2 regions of the Herbiconiux aconitum genome follow, and region 1 is predicted to be linked to the other one. Evidence: predicted binding sites of a transcription regulator. Region 1 holds the regulator's gene; the other holds the start of a gene.
What was found. Region 1 encodes LexA, which represses DNA repair genes until DNA is damaged. Its sites were predicted from a motif close to TCGAACANNTGTTCGA; they were not measured.
Positions count from the first base shown of each region.

Region 2: the regulator LexA is predicted to act here: its motif matches at 1,486-1,501, upstream of imuA' (DnaE2-dependent mutagenesis accessory factor ImuA').

Region 1 covers NZ_JANLCM010000002.1:1,631,628-1,643,264, forward strand. The annotation lists gene N1027_RS19170 (TrmH family RNA methyltransferase) at 1-94, opposite strand, end outside; gene rplT (50S ribosomal protein L20) at 146-532, opposite strand; gene rpmI (50S ribosomal protein L35) at 576-770, opposite strand; gene infC (translation initiation factor IF-3) at 798-1,370, opposite strand; gene N1027_RS19190 (DUF1844 domain-containing protein) at 1,629-1,967, shown strand; gene N1027_RS19195 (SseB family protein) at 1,960-2,751, opposite strand; gene priA (bifunctional 1-(5-phosphoribosyl)-5-((5-phosphoribosylamino)methylideneamino)imidazole-4-carboxamide isomerase/phosphoribosylanthranilate isomerase PriA) at 2,744-3,490, opposite strand; gene hisH (imidazole glycerol phosphate synthase subunit HisH) at 3,544-4,191, opposite strand; gene hisB (imidazoleglycerol-phosphate dehydratase HisB) at 4,205-4,810, opposite strand; gene N1027_RS19215 (histidinol-phosphate transaminase) at 4,807-5,919, opposite strand; gene N1027_RS19220 (LysM peptidoglycan-binding domain-containing protein) at 5,974-6,321, opposite strand; gene lexA (transcriptional repressor LexA) at 6,567-7,241, shown strand; gene metE (5-methyltetrahydropteroyltriglutamate--homocysteine S-methyltransferase) at 7,429-9,759, opposite strand; gene N1027_RS19235 (methylenetetrahydrofolate reductase) at 9,756-10,745, opposite strand; gene hflX (GTPase HflX) at 11,034-11,637, opposite strand, start outside.
Region 2 covers NZ_JANLCM010000002.1:747,559-759,195, reverse strand. The annotation lists gene N1027_RS15110 (DNA polymerase Y family protein) at 1-774, opposite strand, end outside; gene imuA' (DnaE2-dependent mutagenesis accessory factor ImuA') at 771-1,475, opposite strand; gene N1027_RS15100 (DUF885 domain-containing protein) at 1,601-3,337, shown strand; gene N1027_RS15095 (DUF4166 domain-containing protein) at 3,345-4,151, shown strand; gene N1027_RS15090 (epimerase) at 4,148-5,152, shown strand; gene rpsA (30S ribosomal protein S1) at 5,328-6,779, shown strand; gene coaE (dephospho-CoA kinase) at 6,876-7,490, shown strand; gene N1027_RS15075 (LamB/YcsF family protein) at 7,487-8,257, shown strand; gene N1027_RS15070 (5-oxoprolinase subunit B family protein) at 8,254-9,036, shown strand; gene N1027_RS15065 (5-oxoprolinase subunit C family protein) at 9,026-10,042, shown strand; gene N1027_RS15060 (ATP-dependent 6-phosphofructokinase) at 10,118-11,143, opposite strand; gene uvrB (excinuclease ABC subunit UvrB) at 11,241-11,637, shown strand, end outside.

The DNA of each region.
Region 1 (11,637 bases):
CCTCCAAGAGAAAGAGCCCGGTCTCGGACCGGGCTCCCTTCTTGGCGAGTTTCGCCACTGCCCGAACGCGCGGTGATCGCGGATTGTCAAGCATGTGGCGCTCTCTTTTTTCAGTTCTCGTGGTGAGGTTCGTGAAGGATTCTGACTACGCAGCGCTCTTCGGCGCAGAGGTGTCAGCCGGCAGAGCCGACTTCGCGCTCTCGACCAAAGCGGCGAAGGTCGCCGGCTCGTTGACGGCCAGCTCCGCGAGGATGCGGCGGTCGACCTCGATGCCCGCCAGAGCGAGGCCCTGGATGAAGCGGTTGTAGGTCAGGCCGTTCAGACGCGACGCAGCGTTGATGCGCTGGATCCACAGACGGCGGAAGTCGCCCTTGCGCGCACGGCGGTCACGGTAGGAGTAGACGAGGGAGTGGGTGACCTGCTCCTTGGCCTTGCGGTAGAGGCGCGACCGCTGACCGCGGTAGCCCTCTGCGCGCTCGAGGATGACGCGACGCTTCTTGTGGGCGTTGACGGCCCTCTTTACTCTTGCCATTGTTCTTTATTCCTTCTGGTCTCTGGTCGGCGGCAGTCGGTGACTACAGGCCGAGAAGCTTCTTGGCAACCTTGGTGTCGGCCTTCGACAGCACCTGGTCTTTGTTCAGGCGAGCCTTGCGCCCCGGGGCCTTGACCTCCAGGTTGTGGCGCATACCGGCCTGCTGCTTCATGATCTTGCCGCTTCCGGTGACCTTGAAACGCTTCTTGGACCCGGAGTGGGTCTTCATCTTGGGCATTGGTTCTCCTTGTGTGTTCTGGCTCGGTTACTCGGCCGGTTCGGCCGGAGTGGTCTGTTCAGCCGGGGCTGCTTCGTGGTTACGGGCCTTGGTGGCGTCGCGCTTGGCGTTCGCCTCGGCCTTGGCCTCGGACTTGTTCTTCAGCGGGCCGATGACCATGACCATGTTGCGGCCATCGATCGTGGGGCTCGACTCGACGGTGCCGAACTCGGCCACGTCTTCGGCAAAGCGCTGCAACAGGCGCACACCCTGGTCGGGGCGGGACTGCTCACGGCCGCGGAAGAGGATCATCGCCTTGACCTTGTCGCCAGCCTTGAGGAACCCTTCGGCGCGCTTGCGCTTGGTCTCGTAGTCGTGGACGTCGATCTTCAGACGGAACCGCACCTCTTTGAGGATGGTGTTCGCCTGGTTGCGACGGGCTTCCTTGGCCTTCTGCGCGGCTTCGTACTTGAACTTTCCGTAGTCCATGATCTTCGCGACCGGAGGCTTGGAATTGGGCGCGACCTCGACGAGGTCGAGATCTGCTTCCTGGGCAAGCCGAAGGGCGACGTCGATACTGACGACGCCGACCTGCTCGCCGCCTGGGCCCACGAGGCGCACCTCGGGGACTCGAATACGGTCGTTTGTACGGGGATCGCTGATGCGTTACTCCTTAGTTTCGTTCGTTGTCACGAAAGCAAGGAATCCCGCGTGCGCGCCCTCGTACTGCTGGGCGACAAAAACACGGTGCTTTGACCCGGTAACCTAATGAAGCGGTATGCGCGGGTGGGAGATTCTCCACTTTCGTACTGAGACCAAAGGTCCCAGAGCCTCAGAGAGTCTAGCAGAGACTCGTCGAAACAGTAAGGATGTCTCGCGATGAGCGATTTCCATGATGCCAGCGCGATCCGGGACATCGCGGAGGTGCCCGCGATCGAGGTCATCACCACCACGGCGGTGCACCTGATGAGCGCGGCCGCCGTGAAGTGCGGGCTCTCCGACGACCCCGATGTGGAGACCGACCTCGATGAGGCGCGCAAGCTCATCACGGCCCTGGCGGGACTCGTGACCGCATCCGCCCCGTTCCTCGGAGACCAGCACGCCCGCAGCCTGCGTGACGGGCTGCGTTCGCTGCAGCTGGCGTTCCGCGAGGCGTCGCCCATTCAGGACCCGGTGGGCGAGGGACCGGGCGAGAAGTACACCGGTCCGGTCAGCTGACGGCGGTCAGCTTCACACCGAGCGAATCGACGCGCTCGGCGATAGTCGCATCCTGCGCCCACGCATCCTGCAGCCGGCCGACCAGGGCACCGAGCGCCGCCTGATCGAGGCCGGGCAGCAGGGCGAGCAGCACGACGAGTTCACGACCGCTCAGCCGCGCATCCGGATCACCCGCCACCAGCCGGAAGGCGGCGATTGCGGGTTCGCCGGAGATCGAACGCTCGAACGCGGCAGCGACCGCGGGGTCGGCCGTGGGCGCTTGCCAGGGCAGATCCTGCGCGATCGCCCAGACGGCTGGGCGCCGCAGTGCGAACTCGGTCGGCGAGCCCGGATCGATGACGATGAGCTCGGTGTCCTCCGCCGCCGCCGCCAGGGCTGCTCGGCGGGCCGCGACCGGGATGGGGCGCGCCGTCGGGTTCCAGACCGCCAGCGCTTCCACCGACGTGAAGGCGGGCAGCACGCGGCGGCCGTCGGGGCCGCTCACCGTGACGAGGGAGAGCTCCTGCGTCTTGTCGACGCGGAGGCCGGCATCCGTCACCCCCTCGTCGCCCGCATGGGCGACCAGCGGCACCAGGAGGCGAACGCCCCGGAGGGCGTCGACGACATCGGACTGACTCGCGCCATCGTTGTCGCGGTCGTCACGGAAACGTTGGATGGCGGCGATCAGCTCCTCGGGAGCGCTGCCGTCGTCGTTCTCACTGCCGTGCGACTCGAAGTGCCGACCCTTCCACGGCTGGCCCGCGGAGTCGCCGGGCCCGGGCGACGGATGCCCGTGCTCAGTCAGACGCCACGTCCAGTGCCTGGGCCAGCGTGAAGGCTCCGGAGTAGAGCGCGCGACCCACGATCGCGCCCTCGAGACCGAGCGGCACGAGTGCGCGCAACTCGGCGATGTCGTCGAGACTCGAGATGCCCCCCGAAGCGATGACGGGGCGCGAGGTGCGCTCCATCACCTGGCGCAGCAGCTCGACGTTCGGGCCCTTCAGCGTGCCGTCTTTCGTGACGTCGGTCACGACGTATCGCGCGCAGCCGGCCTCTTCGAGACGGTCCATGACCTGCCAGAGGTCACCACCGTCTTGGGTCCAGCCGCGGGCCGCGAGCGTCGTGCCGCGCACGTCGAGGCCGACGGCGATCGCGTCGCCGTAGCGGGCGATGACGTTGGCGGCCCACTCGGGGTTCTCGAGGGCGGCGGTGCCGAGGTTGATGCGCTTCGCCCCGGATTCGAGCGCCGTCTCGAGGCTCTCGTCGTCGCGGATGCCGCCCGAGACCTCGACGTTGACCCCTCGGGCCTGGCGGATGACCTTCTTGATGATGCCGAGGTTGCTGCCGCGCCCGAACGCCGCGTCGAGGTCGACGAGGTGGATCCACTCCGCACCCTGCGCGATCCAGTCCGCCGCCGCGTCGACCGGATCACCATGGTTGGTCTCGGTGCCGGCCCTGCCCTGGGTCAGCCGCACGGCTTTGCCGTCGGCGACGTCGACGGCCGGAAGCAGCACGAGACCGGGCGCTTTGTTGAACTCGCTCATCACAGGGTGTCCTCGGAAGTATGGAACGGGCGCAGAAAACGCCCCTGGGAAATCTACCGCAGGGTGCCGATCCAGTTCGCCATCAACCGGATGCCGGCGTCTCCCGACTTCTCCGGGTGGAACTGCGTGGCCGAGAGCGGCCCGTTCTCCACCGCGGCCACGAAGCGCGAGCCGTGCTCGGCCCAGGTGACCAGCGGCGGGCGGTGCGTCTTGTCGGGGGTGAGGTGCCAGTCCTGCGCGGCGTAGGAGTGCACGAAATAGAAGCGCTGATCCCGGATGCCCGCGAACAGCACCGAATCGGCCGGCGACTCGACGGTGTTCCAGCCCATGTGCGGCACCACCTCGGCGTCGAGCCGTTTCACGGTGCCGGGCCACTCGGCGAGGCCCTCCGTGTCGACGCCCCGCTCGATGCCGTCGGCGAACATCACCTGCATGCCGACGCAGATGCCGAGCACCGGTCTCCCACCCGCGAGCCGCTTGTCGATGATCTCGCCGCCGCGAACGCCGTTCAGCTGCTCCATCACGGCGCTGAACGCGCCGACGCCCGGCACGACCAACCCGTCGGCCTCCAGCGCAGTCGCGCGATCGGCCGTGACGGTCACGTCGGCGCCGGCACGCTCGAGTGCTTTGGCGGCGGAGTGGATGTTGCCGCTGCCGTAGTCGAGAACGACGACCGACGGACGGCGCTGCGGGTCGCTCATGCGCGCATCCGGATCACAGGGCGCCCTTGGTCGACGGCACGCCGCTCACGAGCGGATCGAGCGCCTTCGCCTGGCGGAACGCCCGCGCGAACGCCTTGAACTCGGCCTCGGCGATGTGGTGCGGATCACGGCCGCCGAGCACGGTGAGGTGCACCGTGAGCCCGGCGTTGAAGGTGATGGCCTCGAAGACGTGACGCACCATGGCGCCCGTGAAGTGGCCGCCGATGAGGTGGAACTCGAACCCGGCCGGCTCCCCCGAGTGCACGAGGTAAGGGCGGCCCGAGATGTCGACCACGGCCTGCACGAGCGCCTCGTCGAGCGGCACGAGAGCGTCGCCGAAGCGCGAGATGCCCGTCTTCTCGCCCAGCGCCTGACGGATGGCCTGACCCAGCACGATCCCGACGTCTTCGACCGTGTGGTGCACGTCGATCTCGATGTCGCCTTTCGCCCGCACAGTGAGGTCGGTGAGGGAGTGTTTCGCGAACGCCGTGAGCAGGTGGTCGTAGAACGGCACCGACGTCTGGATGTCGGAGACGCCGGTTCCGTCGAGGTCGAGGGTGAGGTCGATCGACGACTCGCTCGTCTCCCGCTGGAGGTGGGCGGTGCGGGGTTCAGTCATGGCACGATCCTACCGAGAGGCCGTTCGACACTCTCCGCCGTCAGTTCGCGCATGGCGTCGAGGAACGCTGTGGTCTCGGCCTGTGTGCCCGCGCTCACCCGCAGGTGACCCGGGATGCTGAGGTTGCGGATGATGATGCCCCGCTCGATCAGCCGGTCGAACAGCCACTCCGGGTCGTCGACCCCGCCGAACAGCACGAAGTTCGAGGCGCTCGGCCACGGTGAGTAGCCCAGCGCGCTGAGGCCCTCGATGATGCGGTCGCGCTGGGCCTTGATGTCGTCGACCATCGCGAGCATCTCGGGGGCGTGGGCCAGGGCGGCAACGGCCGCCGCCTGGGTGAGTGCGGAGAGGTGGTAGGGCAGGCGCACAAGACGCAGGGCATCCGTCACCGCCGGGTCGGCCGCGAGGTAGCCGAGGCGGGCACCGGCGAAGGCGAAGGCTTTGCTCATGGTGCGGGAGACGATGAGACGCGGCCGCCCCTCGAGCAGGCTCAGTGCATCCGGTTCGTCGCTCGGCGTGAACTCGGCGTAGGCCTCGTCGACCACCACGATGCCGTCGGTCGCGTCGTATGCCGCCGCGATCGTATCGAGACCGAGCGCGGTTCCCGTGGGATTATTCGGCGAGCAGAAGAAGACGATGTCGGGATTCGTGCGCTCGATCCAGTCGACCGCGGTCTCGGGCGAGATCTCGAAGCCCTCGTCGCGCTCCCCCGCGATCCAGCGGGTGCCGGTGGCGGCGGCGATGATCGAGTGCATGGAGTAGGTGGGCGGGAAGCCGAGCACCGAACGGCCGGGCCCGCCGAAGGCCATCAGGATCTGCTGCAGCACTTCGTTGGAACCGTTGGCGGCCCAGATGTTGTCGCGCGTGAGGCCGGCACCGAGGTAGCCGGCGAGCGAGTCGCGCAGAGCGGTGAACTCGCGGTCGGGGTAGCGGTTGACGGTGAGCAGCTCGCGGGCGATGGACTCGATGATGTCGCGCGCCACGTCTTCGGGAATCGGATGGGTGTTCTCGTTGACGTTCAGTTCCACCGGCAGGTGCAGGTGCGGAGCGCCGTAGGGGCTGAGACCGCGGAGGTCGTCTCGAATGGGCAGATCATCGAGTGAAGTCACCCGAGGAATTCTACCGCCCGAGGTCGGCCGACTCGCCCCGTCGACCTTGACGGATCAGTTCGCCAAATCGACCGGAACGGCGATGCGCTGGCCCGGCTGCACCGAGGACTCGTGCAGCTGGTTGAGGCTCATGATCTCGGCGATCACGTCGCGCGGGTCGGCATCCGGCGCGATCGTCTCGGCGATGCCCCAGAGGCTCTGCCCGGCCTGGACCGTCAGGTAGTCGAAATCAGCCGATCCGGCGCTGCCCGTGGCGATGGCGGACCCACCGCTGAACATCGCGAGCAGGCCGAGCACGGTGATGGCGGGAAGAGCGATCACCACAGCGAGAACTTTGCGACCACGGGACGTGATGCGCAGCCGAGTGGCGTGTGCGGTTCCGAGAGGTGCTGCGTAGCTCATGATTCCTCCTGAGGGATTCGCACCGGCGCTCGGCCGGGAGCGCCGGTGCGAAGTTATGTTCCGAATGTATATTCGATTTTTCGTGTCGTCAAGTCGAAATGTCTTCGAGAATCAGCGACACACTCGAATTCATGTACGTTTTCGAGCAGTTCTCGGATACAGTTTCGACCAACAGGAGAACTCAATCACCAGCCACCGACATTGATGCGGTGAAGGCGATCAGATCGACCAGAAAGCAGGTAGACGTGGCGAACGATGCGGGCCGCACCCGGCGGCGAAAGAGCCTGAGCGACAAGCAGCTCGCCATCCTCGACGTCATCCAGCGCTCGGTGATCGCGCGGGGCTACCCGCCGAGCATGCGCGAGATCGGCGACGCCGTCGGGCTCTCCTCCCTGTCGAGCGTCACGCATCAGTTGAATCAGCTCGAGCTGAGCGGTTACCTCCGGCGCGATCCCAACCGGCCGCGCGCGATGGAGGTGCTGATCGACGTTCCGGGGTCGGATGCGAATCAGACCCCCGACATCGACTCCGCCCCACCCGTGGGCGACGCGACGCTCGTGCCGCTGGTCGGCCGCATCGCGGCAGGCATCCCGATCACCGCCGAGCAGCAGGTCGACGAGGTCTTCCCCCTCCCCCGCCAGCTCGTCGGCAACGGCGACCTCTTCATGTTGAAGGTGGTCGGCGAATCGATGATCGACGCGGCGATCTGCGACGGCGACTGGGTGGTCATCCGTCAGCAGAACACGGCAGAGAACGGCGACATCGTGGCCGCCATGCTCGACGAGGAGGCCACGGTCAAGGTCTTCCGCCAGCGCGACGGTCACACCTGGCTGCTCCCCCGCAACAGCAACTTCGAGCCCATCCTCGGCGACTTCGCCACCGTCCTCGGCAAAGTGGTCGCCGTTCTCCGCGCGGTCTGAGCCCATCTCACGCGGTCTCGTCCCTCACCGAGTGGATCAGCACGAGATCGAACGCGACAGGCCGCTCCAGGACGACCCAGGGTGAGCGCGCGGCCGCGTCAGCGACCGCTCGCGAACATGTCGCGCGGCGCCGGGCAGGGACCGGCGACGCCCGTGGAGCCCGCGCGAAGCACGGGCCCCACGGCAGCTAGACACCCACGCGAGCGCGCACCAGGCGGGTGGCCTCCAAGACGTTGCGCAATGATGCAACGGTCTCGTCGTAGCCACGCGTCTTGAGACCGCAGTCGGGGTTCACCCACACCTGGCGCTCCGGGATCGACGCGAGCGCCTTCTCCAGCAGCTCGGTGACCTCCTCGACCGACGGCACGCGGGGCGAGTGGATGTCGTAGACGCCCGGGCCCACCCCGTGGTCGAAGCCGCTCGCCTCGATGTCCTGCACGACCTCCATGCGCGAGCGGGCCGCCTCGATGGAGGTGACGTCGGCGTCCAGCTTGCGGATGGCGTCGATCACCACACCGAACTCCGAGTAACAGAGGTGGGTGTGGATCTGGGTCGAGGCCCGCACCCCCGCGGTCGCCAGCTTGAACGATCCCACCGACCAGTCGAGGTAGGCGTTCTGGTCGCGCTTCTTCAGCGGCAGCAGCTCGCGGAGCGCCGGCTCGTCGACCTGCACGATGGGGATGCCCGCGGCTTCCAGGTCGTGGATCTCGTCGCGCAGCGCGAAGGCGACCTGGCGTGCGGTCTCACCGAGCGGCTGATCGTCGCGCACGAACGACCAGGCGAGGATGGTGACCGGTCCGGTGAGCATGCCCTTGACCGGCTTCGACGTGAGGCTCTGCGTGAACACCGACCAGTCGACCGTGATCGGGGCGGGCCGCGACACGTCGCCCCAGAGGATCGACGGTCGCGTGCAGCGGCTGCCGTAGGACTGCACCCAGCCGTTCTCGGTCACCGCGAACCCGTCGAGGTTCTCGGCGAAGTACTGCACCATGTCGTTGCGCTCGGGCTCCCCGTGCACGAGCACGTCGAGTCCGATCTCCTCCTGCAGCTCCACCACGCGACGGATCTCGTCGCGCATCAGCTCGCTGTAGTCGTCGGGTGAGAGCTCGCCCTTCACGAGACGCGCTCGGGCCCGGCGGATGTCGCCGGTCTGGGGGAACGACCCGATCGTGGTGGTGGGAAGGAAGGGCAAACCGAGCGCCGCTTCCTGGGCCTCGAGTCGGGCGGCGTAGGCGTCGCGCTCGAAGTCACCTCCGCTGAGGGCCGCTTCGCGCAACCGCACGTCACCGTCGCGCACACCCGGCGCGGCCAGGCGGTCGGCCAGAGCCGCGGTCGCCTGATCGAGCTCCTCTTCGATGACCACGCGCCCTCCGCTGAGTCCATGGGCGAGCGTCGCGATCTGTTGCACTTTCTGGTCGGCGAAGGCCAGCCAGCTCGCGAGGCGCGGGTCGAGCTTCGACTCGTCCTCGACGTCGTGCGGCAGGTGGAAGAGCGAAGTCGACGATGACACCGAGACGTTGAAGGTCAGCGCGCCGAGTGCCTCGAGCTTGTCGTAGGCGGCAGCCAGGTCGCCCCGCCAGATGTTGTGGCCGTCGATGACGCCGCCCACCAGCACGGTCTCGCCCAGGTGCCCGAGCGCGGGGTCGAGTGCGTTCGGCAGCGATCCGCGCACCAGGTCGAGCCCGATGGCTTCGACTCCGGATGCGACGAGCACCGGCAGCGCGTCGTCGAGACTGTTGTAAGCGGAGGCCACGAAGATCGACGGGCGCTCCCCCGTGGTCAACGTCGCGTAGGCGCTCTCGACCGCCGCCAGTGTCACGGCGCGCGGCACGTCGACGCTCTCACTGACGAGCCCGGACTCGTCGAGCTGCACCCACTCGGCGCCGGCCTCGGCCAGCGTCGCCAGCAGCTCCTGGTAGACCGGGAGCAGGTCGGCGAGGCGATCGAGCGGCTGGTAGCCCTCGGGGGCGTCGTCGCTCGCTTTGCTCAGCAGCAGGAAGGTCACCGGCCCCACGATCGAGGGCCGCGTGAGGTAGCCTTCGGCCTTCGCCTCGAGGAACTCGTCGAGGATGCGCTCGCTCGCCAGCGAGAAGGCCGTCTCCGGTCCGATCTCGGGCACGAGGTAGTGGTAGTTGCTGTCGAACCACTTGGTCATCTCGAGCGGTGCCCGGGATCCCTCGCCGCGTGCGATCGTGAAGTAGCCCGCGAGGTCGATCCGCCCGTCGGCGTCGACCAGGTCGGCGAAGCGGGAGGGCACGGCGCCCACCGTCACCGCCGCATCCAGCACCTGGTCGTAGTAGGAGAAGCTCTCGGGGATCGACGAGTCACTCTGGCCGAGGCCGAGCTCGACAAGCCGCTCGCGGGTGGCGGAACGAAGGCCCGCCGCCGTGCGCTCGAGTTGCTCGGCGCTGATCGATCCCGCCCAGAAGGCTTCGACGGCCTTCTTGAGTTCGCGGCGACGGCCGATGCGCGGGTAGCCGAGGATGGTGCCGGCAGGGAACGAGGTCTGGTTGCTCATGCGTATTCCTTGATCGGTGGGGAGGGGACGAGCCCGCACTCGCGGAGGACGGCGAGTGCGGCGTGGTGCTGGTTGAAGGTGTAGAGGTGGAGAGACGGGGCGCCACCGACGATCACGGTGCGGGCGAGATCGGAGGCGTGCGCGACCCCGATCCGGAAACGCACGTCATCGTCGGGAGCGTCCTCGAGCGAACGGATCAGGTCGACCGGAACGTCTTGACCGGAGAGCTCCGCGATGCGCCGCAGCCGGGTGGGCGTGGTGACCGGCATGATGCCGGGCACGATCGGCATCGTGACGCCGCCGTCGCGGGCGCGCTCCACGAAGCCGAGGTAGTCGTCGGCGTGGAAGAACAGTTGGGTGATCGCGAAGTCAGCGCCCGCGACCTGCTTGGCGAGCAACGCGTCGACGTCGTGAAAACCGGCGTTGCTCCGCGGATGCCCGTTCGGGAACGCCGCGACCGACACCTCGAGCCTCCGGCGTCCGTCTTTGACACGGGAGGCCCGGGGAAGGCCAGGAACGTCTTCTTCGATGTAGGGCATCCGCTCGGCCTGCACCCGATGGATCAGCTGCACCAACTCGCTCGCGCTCCCCAGGTCGCCCAGCACGACGTCGTCTTCGCTCGAACCCCGGGGCGGGTCGCCGCGCAGCGCGAGAAAGCTCGAGACACCTGCCTCGAGGAACTCGCGGATGACCGTGGTCGCCTCGGCATACGACGAGCCGACGCAAGTGAGATGAGCCAACGGCCGCACCGACGTGGTGTCGAGGATGTGGCGCAGCAGGTCGATCGACGCATCGCGGCTCGATCCGTTCGCTCCGTAAGTGACCGAGATGTACTCCGGATGCGCGGCCGCGAGCACCGCGACCGTCTCCCGCACCGCGCGAGTCGCCTGCTCGGTGCGCGGCGGGAACAGTTCGAAGGAGAACGGAACCGTGGGACAGTCGGGCTCCGAGCCGAGCGACGACGACGCGGCAGACGATGTGGACATCGGTCGTCCTCCCTGTCGCTCGTGCGCCGAACGCCTCGCGGAGGGGGACCGCTGCTTCGAGGCCGCACGCGACCACGGCGCATCCGGGAACCATCTCCGGTGGGAGGCGCATCGTGGGCGGATGCCGGGCTCGGCTGTCGCTCCTGCTGCCACGGATGCGGCAGCGAATGCCCCGACTCTAACAAGCGGGGGCGGGAGACGACAGAGCCGTGACCGAATGTGACAGGAAGCCCGCAGACGCGAAGAAGCCCGGGGCACGCTCCAGCGCACCCCGGGCTTCCGGCACGGTCAGCGAGTGACCGCGAACTCTTCCAACCGCTCCTCGAACTCCGGGTTCACGAGAGCCCGCACGTGAGTGCCGGCCTCCTCGTAATCGGTGCTGAGAACCGTGTTCTTCTCATGCAGCATGGTCACGACGTCACCGCGCTCGTAGGGCACGAGCAGGTCGACCTCGACGGTCGGCCTCGGAAGCATCTCGTCGATGGCCGCCAGCAGCTCCGGGATGCCTTCGCCGGTTCGGGCCGACACGAAGATCGCGTTCGGCTCGAGGCCGCGCAGCACCAGCCGGTCGTCGGGCGCGACCAGGTCGCTCTTGTTGAACACCACGATCTCCGGGATGCCGCGGGCGCCGGCGTCGCCGAGCACGTCGCGAACCGTCGTGATCTGGCTCGCCGGATCGGGATGCGATCCGTCGACCACGTGCACGACGACATCCGAACCGGCCACCTCTTCGAGGGTCGAACGGAATGCCTCGACCAGCTGGTGAGGCAGTTGCCGCACGAAACCCACGGTGTCGGCCAGCGTGTACGGCCGGCCATCGGCGGTCGAGGACTTGCGCACCGTGGCATCCAGCGTCGCGAACAATGCGTTCTCCACGAGCACGCCCGCGCTC
Region 2 (11,637 bases), 880 kb from region 1:
ACGGTCGAGCGGGGGCTCGAAATCGCTGAGGCTCTCGCGCACCTCGGGTGGGATGCGCGGCACCACCTGACTGCCGTCGAGTCCCGCCGCCCTGGTGTGGGCTCGTGCACCGGGCTCACCGAAGCGGGAACGCACGTCGGCCGCCGGCAGCTCGGCGAAATCGCCGAGCGAGCGGATGCCGAGCCGCCACAGCAGCGTCGTCAACTCGGGCTCGTCGAGCAACTGCAGGGGGAGACCGCGCAGAAACCCGGGTGAACCACCCTCCGGCACGATCCTGATCAGATCGACGCCGGGCAGCCGGGCCGCCTGGTCGGCCGCGAACATCCCGTCAGCCACTCCCACCCGGGCATCCGTCACCCCCAGCTCGGCGAAGCGTTCGAGAAAGGCCAGAGCCGCTGCATGCTCACCGCCGTAGAACCGTGCCGCACCGCGCACGGCCAGGGCGCAGCTGCCCGCGCGCACGATCTGCACGTTCGGACTCATCTCTTCGAGCGCGCTGATCATCGGCTCGAAGGCGCGGTCGACCCGCACCGGGTCGTAGGCGAAGTCGAGCAACTGCGGACTCCGAGCCTGCGCCTCGCGGAGCCGGAGCCCCCGCTTCACCCCGTCGGCACGCGCCGCAGCCGAGCAGGCGAGCACCAGCCCCTTCTCGATCACCGCGATGCTGCGCTCGGGCGACACACCTTCGGCCCCGATGGTCGCCACCACCGGCCAGTCGGGGCACCAGACCACCATCGTGCGCACTGGTGCCGCTCCGCTCCGCACCCCGATCATCCGCCCACCCCCTGCAGGAGGCGGGGCCGGGCGTCCAGCACCGGCCGGAACGACTCGTGCCGGTCGGGCAGCCACAGTCGCGCACGACGAGGCCGGCCCGAGCCCACCCGTGCCGTGGCAGTGACCAGCACCTGCCGCTCGGCGAGATGCCCGTGCCCCACACCGATGCCCGCCCATGAGCTCTCCGCTATGCGCAACGAGGCCTCGCTCTGCGGCCAGTCACCCAGCACGATCAACGTGACTCCGCGCTGCCGGATGCGGGCCTGCAGCCGCGCAATGGCCGAATCGGTGACCCGGCTGGGCGCCCGGGTCACCACCACCCCCACGACGTCGGCCATCGCCGCCGTGACGGTGAGCCACTCCTCGCCCGGATGCGGCACGAGCGCGAGCCGCTCGAGGTCGATGCCGAAGCGCGACGCCGCCTCGACCCCGAAATCGGGCAGCCCGACGACCCCGCACCAGACCCCGTCGGCCGAGGGCCCGGCCATCAGCGCCATCACCAGCGCGGTGGAGGACTCGACCGAGTACGCCGCGCCGGAACGCAGCGAGCCGCCGGGCAGCAACGCCTCGAGTGCCGGATGCGTTCGCACACTCCGGGTGTCGAGCTTGGTGGCTTGCATCTGCTGGATGCGCGACTGGAGCGCACGGATCTCCTCGCCCGCCGGAGCGGGGGAGGAGAGAGTGAGCGCGGCATCCGTCATGCCCTCATGTTCGAATATATGTTCGAATAAGTCAATCCGGTGATGCGGCCTGTGGAGAATCGGATTCTCTCCACAGCCTCGGCTGCTCATCGCCCGGTGTCGGCACCGTGCCCTAGGGTCGAAACATGACCAGCACGACAGTACCGACCCCCGCCGACACCCGACCTCCGACCGCGATCGATGCGATCGCCGAGCGCTGGGTCGACACCGTGGTGGAGCTCGAACCGGTGCTCGGCACCTACATCGGCCGGTCCGAGGTGAACGACCGCTACGGAGACCTCTCACCCGCGGGCCACGAGCGCTACATCGCCGCCGTGAAGTCGGTGCTCGCCGAACTCGACGCTGCAACGCCGGTCGACGAGGTCGACGAGGTCACCAAGACCGATCTGCGCAGCGAACTCGAACTCGCCGTGGCGAGCTCGGAGGCGGGCCTGCAGCTGCGCGACCTGAATGTGATCGACTCGCCCAGCCAGCACCTCCGCGAGGTCTACGACCTCATGCCCACCGCCACGGTCGACGACTGGTCGGTGGTCGCGAAGCGGCTCTCCGCGGTCGAGGAGGCGGTCGACGGCTACATCGTGACTCTCCGCGAGGGCATGCGCCGTGACACCGTCCCGGCTCGCCGCCAGGTGGTCGAGGTGCTCGCACAGGTGCGCAAGAACTCGGGCCCCGACAACTTCTTCACCGAGTTCGCGCAGGGCGCCCGGGTGATTGCCGAAACGGAGATCGAGGCCGAGACGGGTTCGGGTGGCGCCCCCACCGAACTGCCCGCGAGTCTCCGCGCCGACCTGGAGCGGGCTGCGCAGACCGCCGCCTCGGCCTATTCGAAGCTCGCCCAGTTCCTCGAGAACGAGCTGGCGCCGGTCGCCGGCACCCAGGATGCGGTGGGTCGCGAGCTCTACGCGCTGCAGTCGCGTCGTTTCCTCGGCGCCACGATCGATCTCGACGAGACCTACGAGTGGGGCATCGAGGAGCTCGGCCGCATGGTGCGCGAGCAGGAGGCGATCGCCGCGGAGATCAAGCCCGGGGCATCCGTCGCCGAGGCCATCGCTTTTCTCGACAGCGATCCGAGCCGGAAGCTCCAGGGCACGGATGCGCTGCAGGCCTGGATGCAGGCCACCAGCGACCGCGCGGTCGAAGAACTCGGAAAGACGCACTTCGACATCCCTGATGAGATTCGCGCCCTCGAGTGCATGATCGCGCCCACCCACGAGGGAGGCATCTACTACACCGGCCCCACCGACGACTTCTCGCGCCCCGGCCGCATGTGGTGGTCGGTGCCCGACGGCGTCACCGAGTTCGACACCTGGCGCGAACTCACCACGGTCTACCACGAGGGCGTTCCCGGTCACCATCTGCAGATCGGCCAGGCCGTCTACAACCGTGCCAAGCTCAACACCTGGCGGCGCCAGCTCGCCGGAACCAGTGGTCACGCCGAAGGTTGGGCGCTCTACGCCGAGCGCCTGATGGAAGAGCTGGGCTACCTCGACGACCCGGCCGACCGCCTTGGCATGCTCGACGGTCAGCGGATGCGCGCCGCCCGCGTCGTGCTCGACATCGGCGTGCACTTGCAGAAACCGCGGCTCACCGGCTCCGGGGTGTGGGATGCGGAGTATGCCCTCGAGTTCATGCGCCAGAACGTGAACATGAATGACGCGTTCATCCGCTTCGAGGTCAACCGCTACCTCGGTTGGCCCGGCCAGGCTCCTTCGTACAAGGTGGGCCAGCGCATCTGGGAAGAGTTGCGCGACACCCTACGCGCCCGCGAGAAGGAGGCCTTCTCGTCGAAGGAGTTCCACCGCAGGGCTCTCGACCTCGGCGGCGTGGGGCTCGACACCCTGCGCTCGGCCCTGCTGAAGTAGCTGCGGCGTGGTGCGGTCTCCTCGTTCTCCCTACGAACTCACCTCGGGCTCGGCGCTCGACGACCTGCATCCGGTGCTCCGCACGTACTTCGGTGCGATTCCCGCCGGAATGCGTGGCCACGGCAGTGGCGTCTTCGACGTCGTCGGCACGCCGCGCCTCTGGCTGCGTCCTGCCCTGGCGCTGTTGGCGCGACAGGGAATCCTCTTCCCGGTCTGGGAGCAGAACGTTCCCTTCACCGTCGTGAACGGCCCGCTGGTCGACCGCGACGGGCGAACCGCAGTCGTGGCGGTGCGCCACTTCCACTTCCTGGGTGGGGCGCGAACGATGGTCGATGCCATCACCGCCGAGAACCCTGGCGCCGACGGTCTGGTCGATCATCTCGGCCTCGATCGCCGGTTCCGGGTGCGGCTCTCCACCACCGTGGTGCGCGGTGAGCTCCACCTCGTTTCGACGAGCCTCGAACTGCGGATCGGGCGACAGCACTACGCCGTGCCCTCCGCGCTCGCCCCGCGCGTGACCCTGGTCGAACGCTTCGACGATGCGGCTCGCGGGGGAGAGGGCGCCCAGCGCGTCTCCGTCACCGTCGACGCCCCACTGATCGGGCGCATCTACGAATACACGGGCACCTTCACCTACGAGTTGCGGGCAGAAGTCGAAACACGCGTCGACGACGAGGTGGCTGACGACGGCGCCGCGGGCAGCGGCTTCGCCGTAGAAACCGCAGAAACGTCGGAGGGTGCAGAAACCGCAGAAGCCGCAGAGGACGTCGACGACGCCGAAGACGTCGAAGACGCCGACGCGGGCCCCCGATGACCGATCCCCGTCGGGTGGTCATCGCCGGCGCCTCGGGCTTCATCGGCGCGCGGCTGGCGGATGCGTTCCGCGAGGAAGGCGCCGAGGTCGCGTTGATCGGTCGCGCCGGCCCCGATGCACGGTGGAACGACCCGGCCGCGATCGCCGCGCTGGTCGACGGCGCCGACCTCCTGATCAACCTGGCCGGCAAGAGCGTCAACTGCCGCTACGGCCCCGTGAACCGCGCCGAGATCTTCCGCTCCCGGCTGGCGACCACCCGCGCGCTGCACGAGGCGATCGCCGTGGCCGCGCATCCGCCGCGCCTGTGGATCAACTCGTCGACCGCCACCATCTACCGGCACGCCGACGACCGAGCAATGACCGAGTCGACCGGTGAGATCGGCGAGGGCTTCTCAGTGAACGTCGCCACCAGTTGGGAAGAGGAGTTCCTCCGCGGCGGACTGCCGGGCACCCGGCGGGTCGCGCTGCGCATGGCGATCGTGCTGGGCGACGGCGGTGCGCTCACCCCGATCCTTGCGCTCGCCCGTGCCGGTTTCGGAGGGCCGCAGTTCGACGGGCACTGGCCGTCCACCCCGGGGCGCCGCGCCGCCGGAACACATCACCGCTTCCGGCGAGGCTCGAGCGGGGGGCGGCAGAAGTTCAGCTGGGTGCATCTCGACGACGTGGTCAGAATCATCCGATTTCTCGACGCGCATCCCGAGATCGATGGGGCGGTCAATGCCGCCGCCCCGAACCCCACCGACAATCGCACTTTCATGGCATCGGCGCGCCGCGCGGTCGGCGTCTGGTTCGGCCTTCCGACCTGGCGATGGATGCTCGAACTCGGCTCGATCGCCATCCGCACCGAGACCGAGTTGGTGCTGAAGAGCCGCTGGGTCGTTCCCGAACGACTCGAGGCGGCCGGCTACGAGTTCGCCTTCCGAGACCACGAGGGCGCCCTCGCCGACATCGTCGGCAGATCGAACGAGCGGAATGCTCGGAGGCTCCCGGGTGTTGTATGAAACGGCACTGGGAACGCGGCTTGCCGCATCCGGCGCCGCGAAGCTAGACTAAAGCGTCACGCTTGTGACTATCATCCGCCCTGCCAGTTGCGGAATTGCGCTCGTCCCAGAGTGCACAACACATCGAACATCTCGCAACCGGCCCGAACTATGTCCATAACGGAGCAACTACTACATGACAATCGCAACGACCGAAAAGGCAACCAAGCAGGTCGCCATCAATGACATCGGATCTGCTGAAGACTTTCTCGCCGCGGTCGAAAAGACTCTGAAATTCTTCAACGACGGAGACCTCATCGAAGGCACCGTCGTGAAGATCGACCGCGACGAGGTTCTCCTCGACGTCGGTTACAAGACGGAGGGCGTCATCCCTTCGCGCGAACTCTCCATCAAGCACGATGTCGACCCGACCGAGGTCGTTCAGGTCGGTGACTTGGTCGAGGCCCTCGTCCTCCAGAAGGAAGACAAAGAAGGCCGCCTCATCCTCTCCAAGAAGCGTGCTCAGTACGAGCGTGCGTGGGGCGACGTGGAGAAGATCAAGGACGCCGACGGCGTGGTGACCGGTTCGGTCATCGAGGTCGTCAAGGGTGGCCTCATCGTCGACATCGGACTCCGCGGCTTCCTCCCGGCTTCGCTCATCGAGCTCCGCCGCGTGCGCGACCTGACCCCGTACCTGGGTCAGGAGATCGAGGCGAAGATCCTCGAACTCGACAAGAACCGCAACAACGTCGTTCTGTCGCGCCGCGCCCTGCTCGAGCAGACGCAGTCCGAGAGCCGCACCACCTTCCTCAACAACCTCCAGAAGGGGCAGGTCCGCAAGGGCGTCGTCTCGTCGATCGTCAACTTCGGTGCGTTCGTCGATCTGGGTGGCGTCGACGGGCTGGTTCACGTCTCCGAGCTCTCCTGGAAGCACATCGAGCACGCCTCCGAGGTCGTCGAGGTGGGCCAGGAAGTCACCGTCGAGATCCTCGAGGTCGACCTCGACCGTGAGCGCGTGTCGCTCTCGCTCAAGGCCACTCAGGAAGACCCGTGGCAGGTGTTCGCCCGTACCCACGCCATCGGCCAGGTCGCGCCCGGAAAGGTCACCAAGCTGGTGCCGTTCGGTGCGTTCGTCCGCGTCGCCGAGGGCATCGAGGGTCTGGTGCACATCTCCGAGCTCTCCGGCAAGCACGTCGAGCTCGCCGAGCAGGTCGTGTCGGTCGGCGACGAGGTCTTCGTCAAGGTCATCGACATCGACCTCGAGCGTCGCCGCATCAGCCTCTCGCTGAAGCAGGCGAACGACGGCGTCGACCCCGAGGGCACCGAGTTCGACCCCGCACTCTATGGAATGCTCACCGAGTACGACGACCAGGGGAACTACAAGTACCCCGAGGGCTTCGACCCGGAGACCAACGAGTGGAAAGAGGGCTTCGACGCTCAGCGCGAGAAGTGGGAGCAGGAGTACGCCGAGGCTCAGGCTCGCTGGGAAGCGCACAAGAAGCAGGTCGCCGCGTCCAACGCGGATGCCGCTTCGAGCGACATCCCCTCGGGCTCGAACTCGTTCTCGAGCGAGTCGACCGGCGCCGGCACCCTCGCCGACGACGAGACCCTCGCGGCACTCCGCGAGAAGCTCAGCTCGAACAACTAGTCACACTGCAGCACGCATGGATGGCCGTCCCTTCGGGGGCGGCCATCCGGCCGTTAAAGACGATTGATCGGATGCACCTCCCGATAGCATGAGCACGTGTACGTGATCGGACTCACCGGGGGTATCGCCGCAGGCAAGTCGACGGTGGCGCGCCGCTTCGCGGAGCACGGCGCCGTGGTGCTCGACGCGGATCAGCTGGCGCGCGAGGCCGTCGAACCGGGCACTCCCGGGCTCGCCGCCATCCGTGACCGCTTCGGTGATTCCGTGATCGCCGCCGACGGCACGCTCGACCGGCCGGCGCTCGGCGCGGTCGTGTTCGGCGACGAGCAGGCTCGACTCGATCTGAACGGCATCACGCATCCGGAGGTCGCACGGCTTCTGAAGCAGCGGCTCGAAGCCACCCGGGCGGTCGATCCGGATGCCGTCGTGGTGTACGACGTGCCGCTCATGGTGGAGTCGGGCGGGCGCCGCGGCGGTCTGTTCGAGCACGTCGTGGTGGTCGAGTCGCCGGCGGAGATGCGGATCTCGCGGCTCGTGGAGCTGCGCGGGATGTCGCGTGACGAAGCCGAGCGGCGCATCCGGTCGCAGGCCACCGACGAGGAACGGCGGGCGATCGCCGACACGGTCATCGATTCCAGCGGCACCCTCGACCAGACGCTCGAGCAGGTCGACGCCGCGTGGGAGAGCGTGCAGAAGAGGGTGACGCCATGACCGTGATCGATCTGAACGCCGACCTGGGGGAGTCGTACGGCGCCTGGACCCTCGGCGACGACCGCGCGATGCTCGACCTCGTGACGAGCGCGAACGTCGCGTGCGGCTTCCACGCGGGCGACCCCACGCGCATCCTGGACACGCTGCGGCTCGCCACCGCTCGCCGCACCGAGGTCGGTGCCCAGGTGTCGTACCCTGACCTGCGTGGCTTCGGGCGACGCGATCTCGATCTGCCCGCCGCCGACCTCACCGCCGACGTCATCTACCAGATCGGGGCGCTGCAGGGTCTCGCGACCGCCGCCGGAACCCGCGTGCTCTACGTGAAGCCGCACGGCGCCCTCTACAACCGCATCGTGCACGACGAGCGGCAGGCCGGTGCCGTGGTCGACGCGGTGATCGCGATCGATCCGTCGCTCGCGATCGTCGGGCTTCCTGACTCGGAGGTGGGTCGGCTCGCCGAGGCCGAGGGGTTGCGCTTCGTGCCCGAGGCGTTCGCCGATCGCGCCTACCGGCCCGACGGCACCCTCGTGTCTCGCACTGAGGCGGGCGCAGTGCTGCACGATGCCGCCGAGATCGCCGAGCGGATGCTGCGGCTCGCGACCGAGGGCGTCGTCACGGCCATCGACGGCACCGACATCGCCCTCTCGGCCGAGACCATCTGCGTGCACGGCGACTCACCGGGCTCGGTCGCCATCGCCCGAGCTGTGCGCGACGCTCTCGAAGCCTCGGGTCTGTCGATCGCGCCGTTCGCGTCGTCGTCGCGATGACCGGGCGGGCGGCGCCGCGGCCTGCGGATGCTGCTGCGTTCGCGGCCGGACTACGGGTGCTCCCGCTCGGCTCGTCGGCCGTGCTCATCGAGCCGACGGATGCGCGGGGCGTCGTCGAGCTCTACCTCCGATTGCGTGCGACCACGCCGGCCGGCGTGACAGACCTGGTGCCGGCGGCGGTCACGGTGCTCGTCGCCTTTGACCAGGGAATCCTGTCGCGCGGCGCGGTCGTGTCCTGGGCGACCAGCACGGCAACCGCCACCGCAGCGATCGGCGCTGCCGATGACCGCCCGGCAGGAGCGGGGCGCGGGGCCGACGGAGCAAGGGGCCGCAGCGACGTCGCGGGCACGCCAACGGGCGGGATCGGAAGGGACGACGCGGGCGGGAACGCCCCTGGCGCGATCGTGGAGCTGCCCGTGCGATACGACGGGCCCGATCTCGCCGTCGTCGCGGAGCTGAGCGGCGCATCCGTCGACAGTGTGATCGCGGCGCACCTCGACCAGCTCTGGACGGCGGCGTTCATCGGTTTCGCCCCCGGGTTCGCGTACCTCGCTGGTGAAGACGACCGTCTCACGGTGCCGCGGCGGAACACTCCGCGCGCTGTGGTGCCGGCGGGATCGGTGGCGTTGGCGGCGGGATATTGCGGGGTGTATCCGCGGGAGTCGCCCGGCGGTTGGCACCTCATCGGGCGCACGGATGCGGTGCTGTGGGATGTGAAGCGCGCAGATCCTGCGCTGCTCGCGCCGGGCACGCGGGTGAGGTTCGTTCGTGAACGCTGAGGAGTGGGAGGCCGGATCCCCCGAGGCAAGCGGGGCAGCCGCCGCCTTCGAGGTGATGGCCACTGGACCGCTCGCCCTGCTGCAGGATGCCGGCCGGCCCGGATACGCGCACCTCGGCGTGACAACCTCGGGCGCGGCCGACCGCAGTGCCTACGCCGCGGCGAATCGCCTCGTGGGCAACGAACCGGGCGCGGCAGCCATCGAGGCCGTGTTCGGGGGTCTCGAATTGCGCGCATCACGCACCCTGCTCGTCGCGCTGACCGGCGCCTCGGCGGTGGCCACCGTCACGGAGTTCGCGCGCAAGGGCCGTCACTCTGCCGGCGCCGAAGAGACCGACGCCCGCGCGAATGAGGCCAGGTCGCGCATCCCGCACCCGGCCGGTACGTCGTTCGTCGTGTTCGCCGGTGACACGATCGCTCTGGGAGCTCCTGAGGAGGGTCTCCGCTCCTACCTCGCGGTGCGCGGCGGGTTCGCGGGGGAACGAGTGCTCGGCAGCCGCTCCACCGACGTTTTGAGCAGCCTCGGTCCGGCACCTCTGCAGCAGGGTGACGTGCTCGGTCTGGCCGGCGACGAGCGGGGCGCGCCGGGCGACTGGCCGGAGACGACACTCATTCCGCCACCGCTTCCGCGAACCGGGCCGGCCATCCTCTCGATCACCCGCGGCCCGCGCGACGACTGGTTCGGCGAGGCGGGCTGGCGGATGTTGCTGCACGCGAGGTGGACGGTCGGCACCGACTCGAACCGCGTGGGTGTGCGGCTGGACGGCGCCGACGGCGACGACGGCGCCGCGGTCGAGCGGGCGCCGGATCACGCCGGTGAGCTGCCGAGCGAGGGCATGGTCGTGGGCGCGGTGCAGATTCCGCCGAGCGGGCAGCCGGTCGTGTTCCTGCGCGACCACCCCGTGACGGGCGGTTACCCCGTGATCGGCGTGCTCACGACGGCCTCGGTGGACCGCGCGGCCCAGCTGCGTCCCGGCGACGTGCTTCGTTTTCGTGCGGCTTGCTAGTTTTTACGCAAATAGAGAGGACCGACCCCATATAGGGCGCCGGTCCTCTCTATTTGCGTAAAAACTAGCAGCGGCTCACCCGAACAGCATCGCCGCCTCTTCGTAGCGGTGCTGCGGCACCACCTTGAGCTTGCCGAGCGCTTCTTCGAACCCGACGGTCACGATATCGGTGCCGCGAAGCGCCACCATCTGCCCCCAGGCCGAATCCTGCACGATGTCGGATGCCGCCATGCCGAGCCGGGTGGCGAGCACCCGGTCGTAGGCCGTCGGCACACCGCCGCGCTGGATGTGACCGAGCGTGGTCGCCCGCGTCTCGATTCCGGTGAGCTCTTCGATCATGGGTGCGAGCCGCTCGCCGATGCCGCCGAGACGCGGGCGGCCGAAGGCGTCGAGGCCGCGCTCGGAGTGCGGGTCGTCGGCGTGATCGGGCGTGAACCCCTCCGCCACGACCACCAGCGGCGCGCGACCCCGGTCGTTGGCGCTCTGCACCCATGCGGCCACCTGCGCCATGCTCGTCTTCTGCTCCGGGATCAGAATGGCATGGGCGCCCGCGGCCATGCCGGAGTGCAGGGCGATCCAGCCCACGTGGCGCCCCATCACCTCGGCCACCATGCACCGGCTGTGCGAGTCTCCCGTGGTGCGCAGGCGGTCCATCGCCTCGGTCGCGATCTCCACGGCGGTGTCGAATCCGAAGGTGTAGTCGGTGGCGTCGAGGTCGTTGTCGACGGTCTTGGGCACGCCGACTATCTTCAGTCCGGCATCCGTCAGCCGCTTCGCCGCGGCGAGAGTGCCTTCGCCCCCGATCGCCATGATGGCGTCGATACCGAGGCGGTCGAGGGTCTCCTGGATGCGCTCAGGGCCGCCGTTGCCTTCGAACGGGTTGGTGCGCGAGGTTCCGAGAATGGTGCCGCCCTGCTTGGCGATGCCGCGCACGTGGCTGCGCTCGAGCGGGAGGATCTCGCCCTTCACGACCCCGCGCCAGCCGTCTTTGAAGCCGACGAACTCCTGCCCGTTGATCTCGGTGCCTTTGAGCACTGCTCCACGGATGACCGCGTTCAGTCCAGGACAGTCTCCGCCGCTGGTCAGGATGCCGATTCTCATGTGTGTCTGCCTCGAGGTGGTGGTGAGGGGATGCGCCGCCATGACGCTGAGAGCGAGCACCGACCATGATGTCGGTGGCCCTCCCTAAACTTAATGCATGGAACCCACTCGCTCCGTACACCCCTTCGAGGTCATCAGCGACTACACGCCGAGTGGCGACCAACCGGCCGCCATCGCCGAGTTGGCGGGCCGCATCAACGCCGGTGAGACGGATGTCGTGCTCCTCGGCGCCACGGGAACGGGCAAGTCGGCCACCACTGCGTGGCTCATCGAACAGGTGCAGCGCCCCACACTGGTGCTCGCGCACAACAAGACCCTGGCCGCCCAGCTGGCCAATGAGTTCCGCGAGTTGATGCCGAACAACGCGGTCGAGTACTTCGTCTCCTACTACGACTACTACCAGCCAGAGGCCTACGTGCCGCAGACCGACACCTTCATCGAGAAAGACTCCTCGATCAACGCCGAAGTCGAGCGCCTCCGGCACTCCACCACGA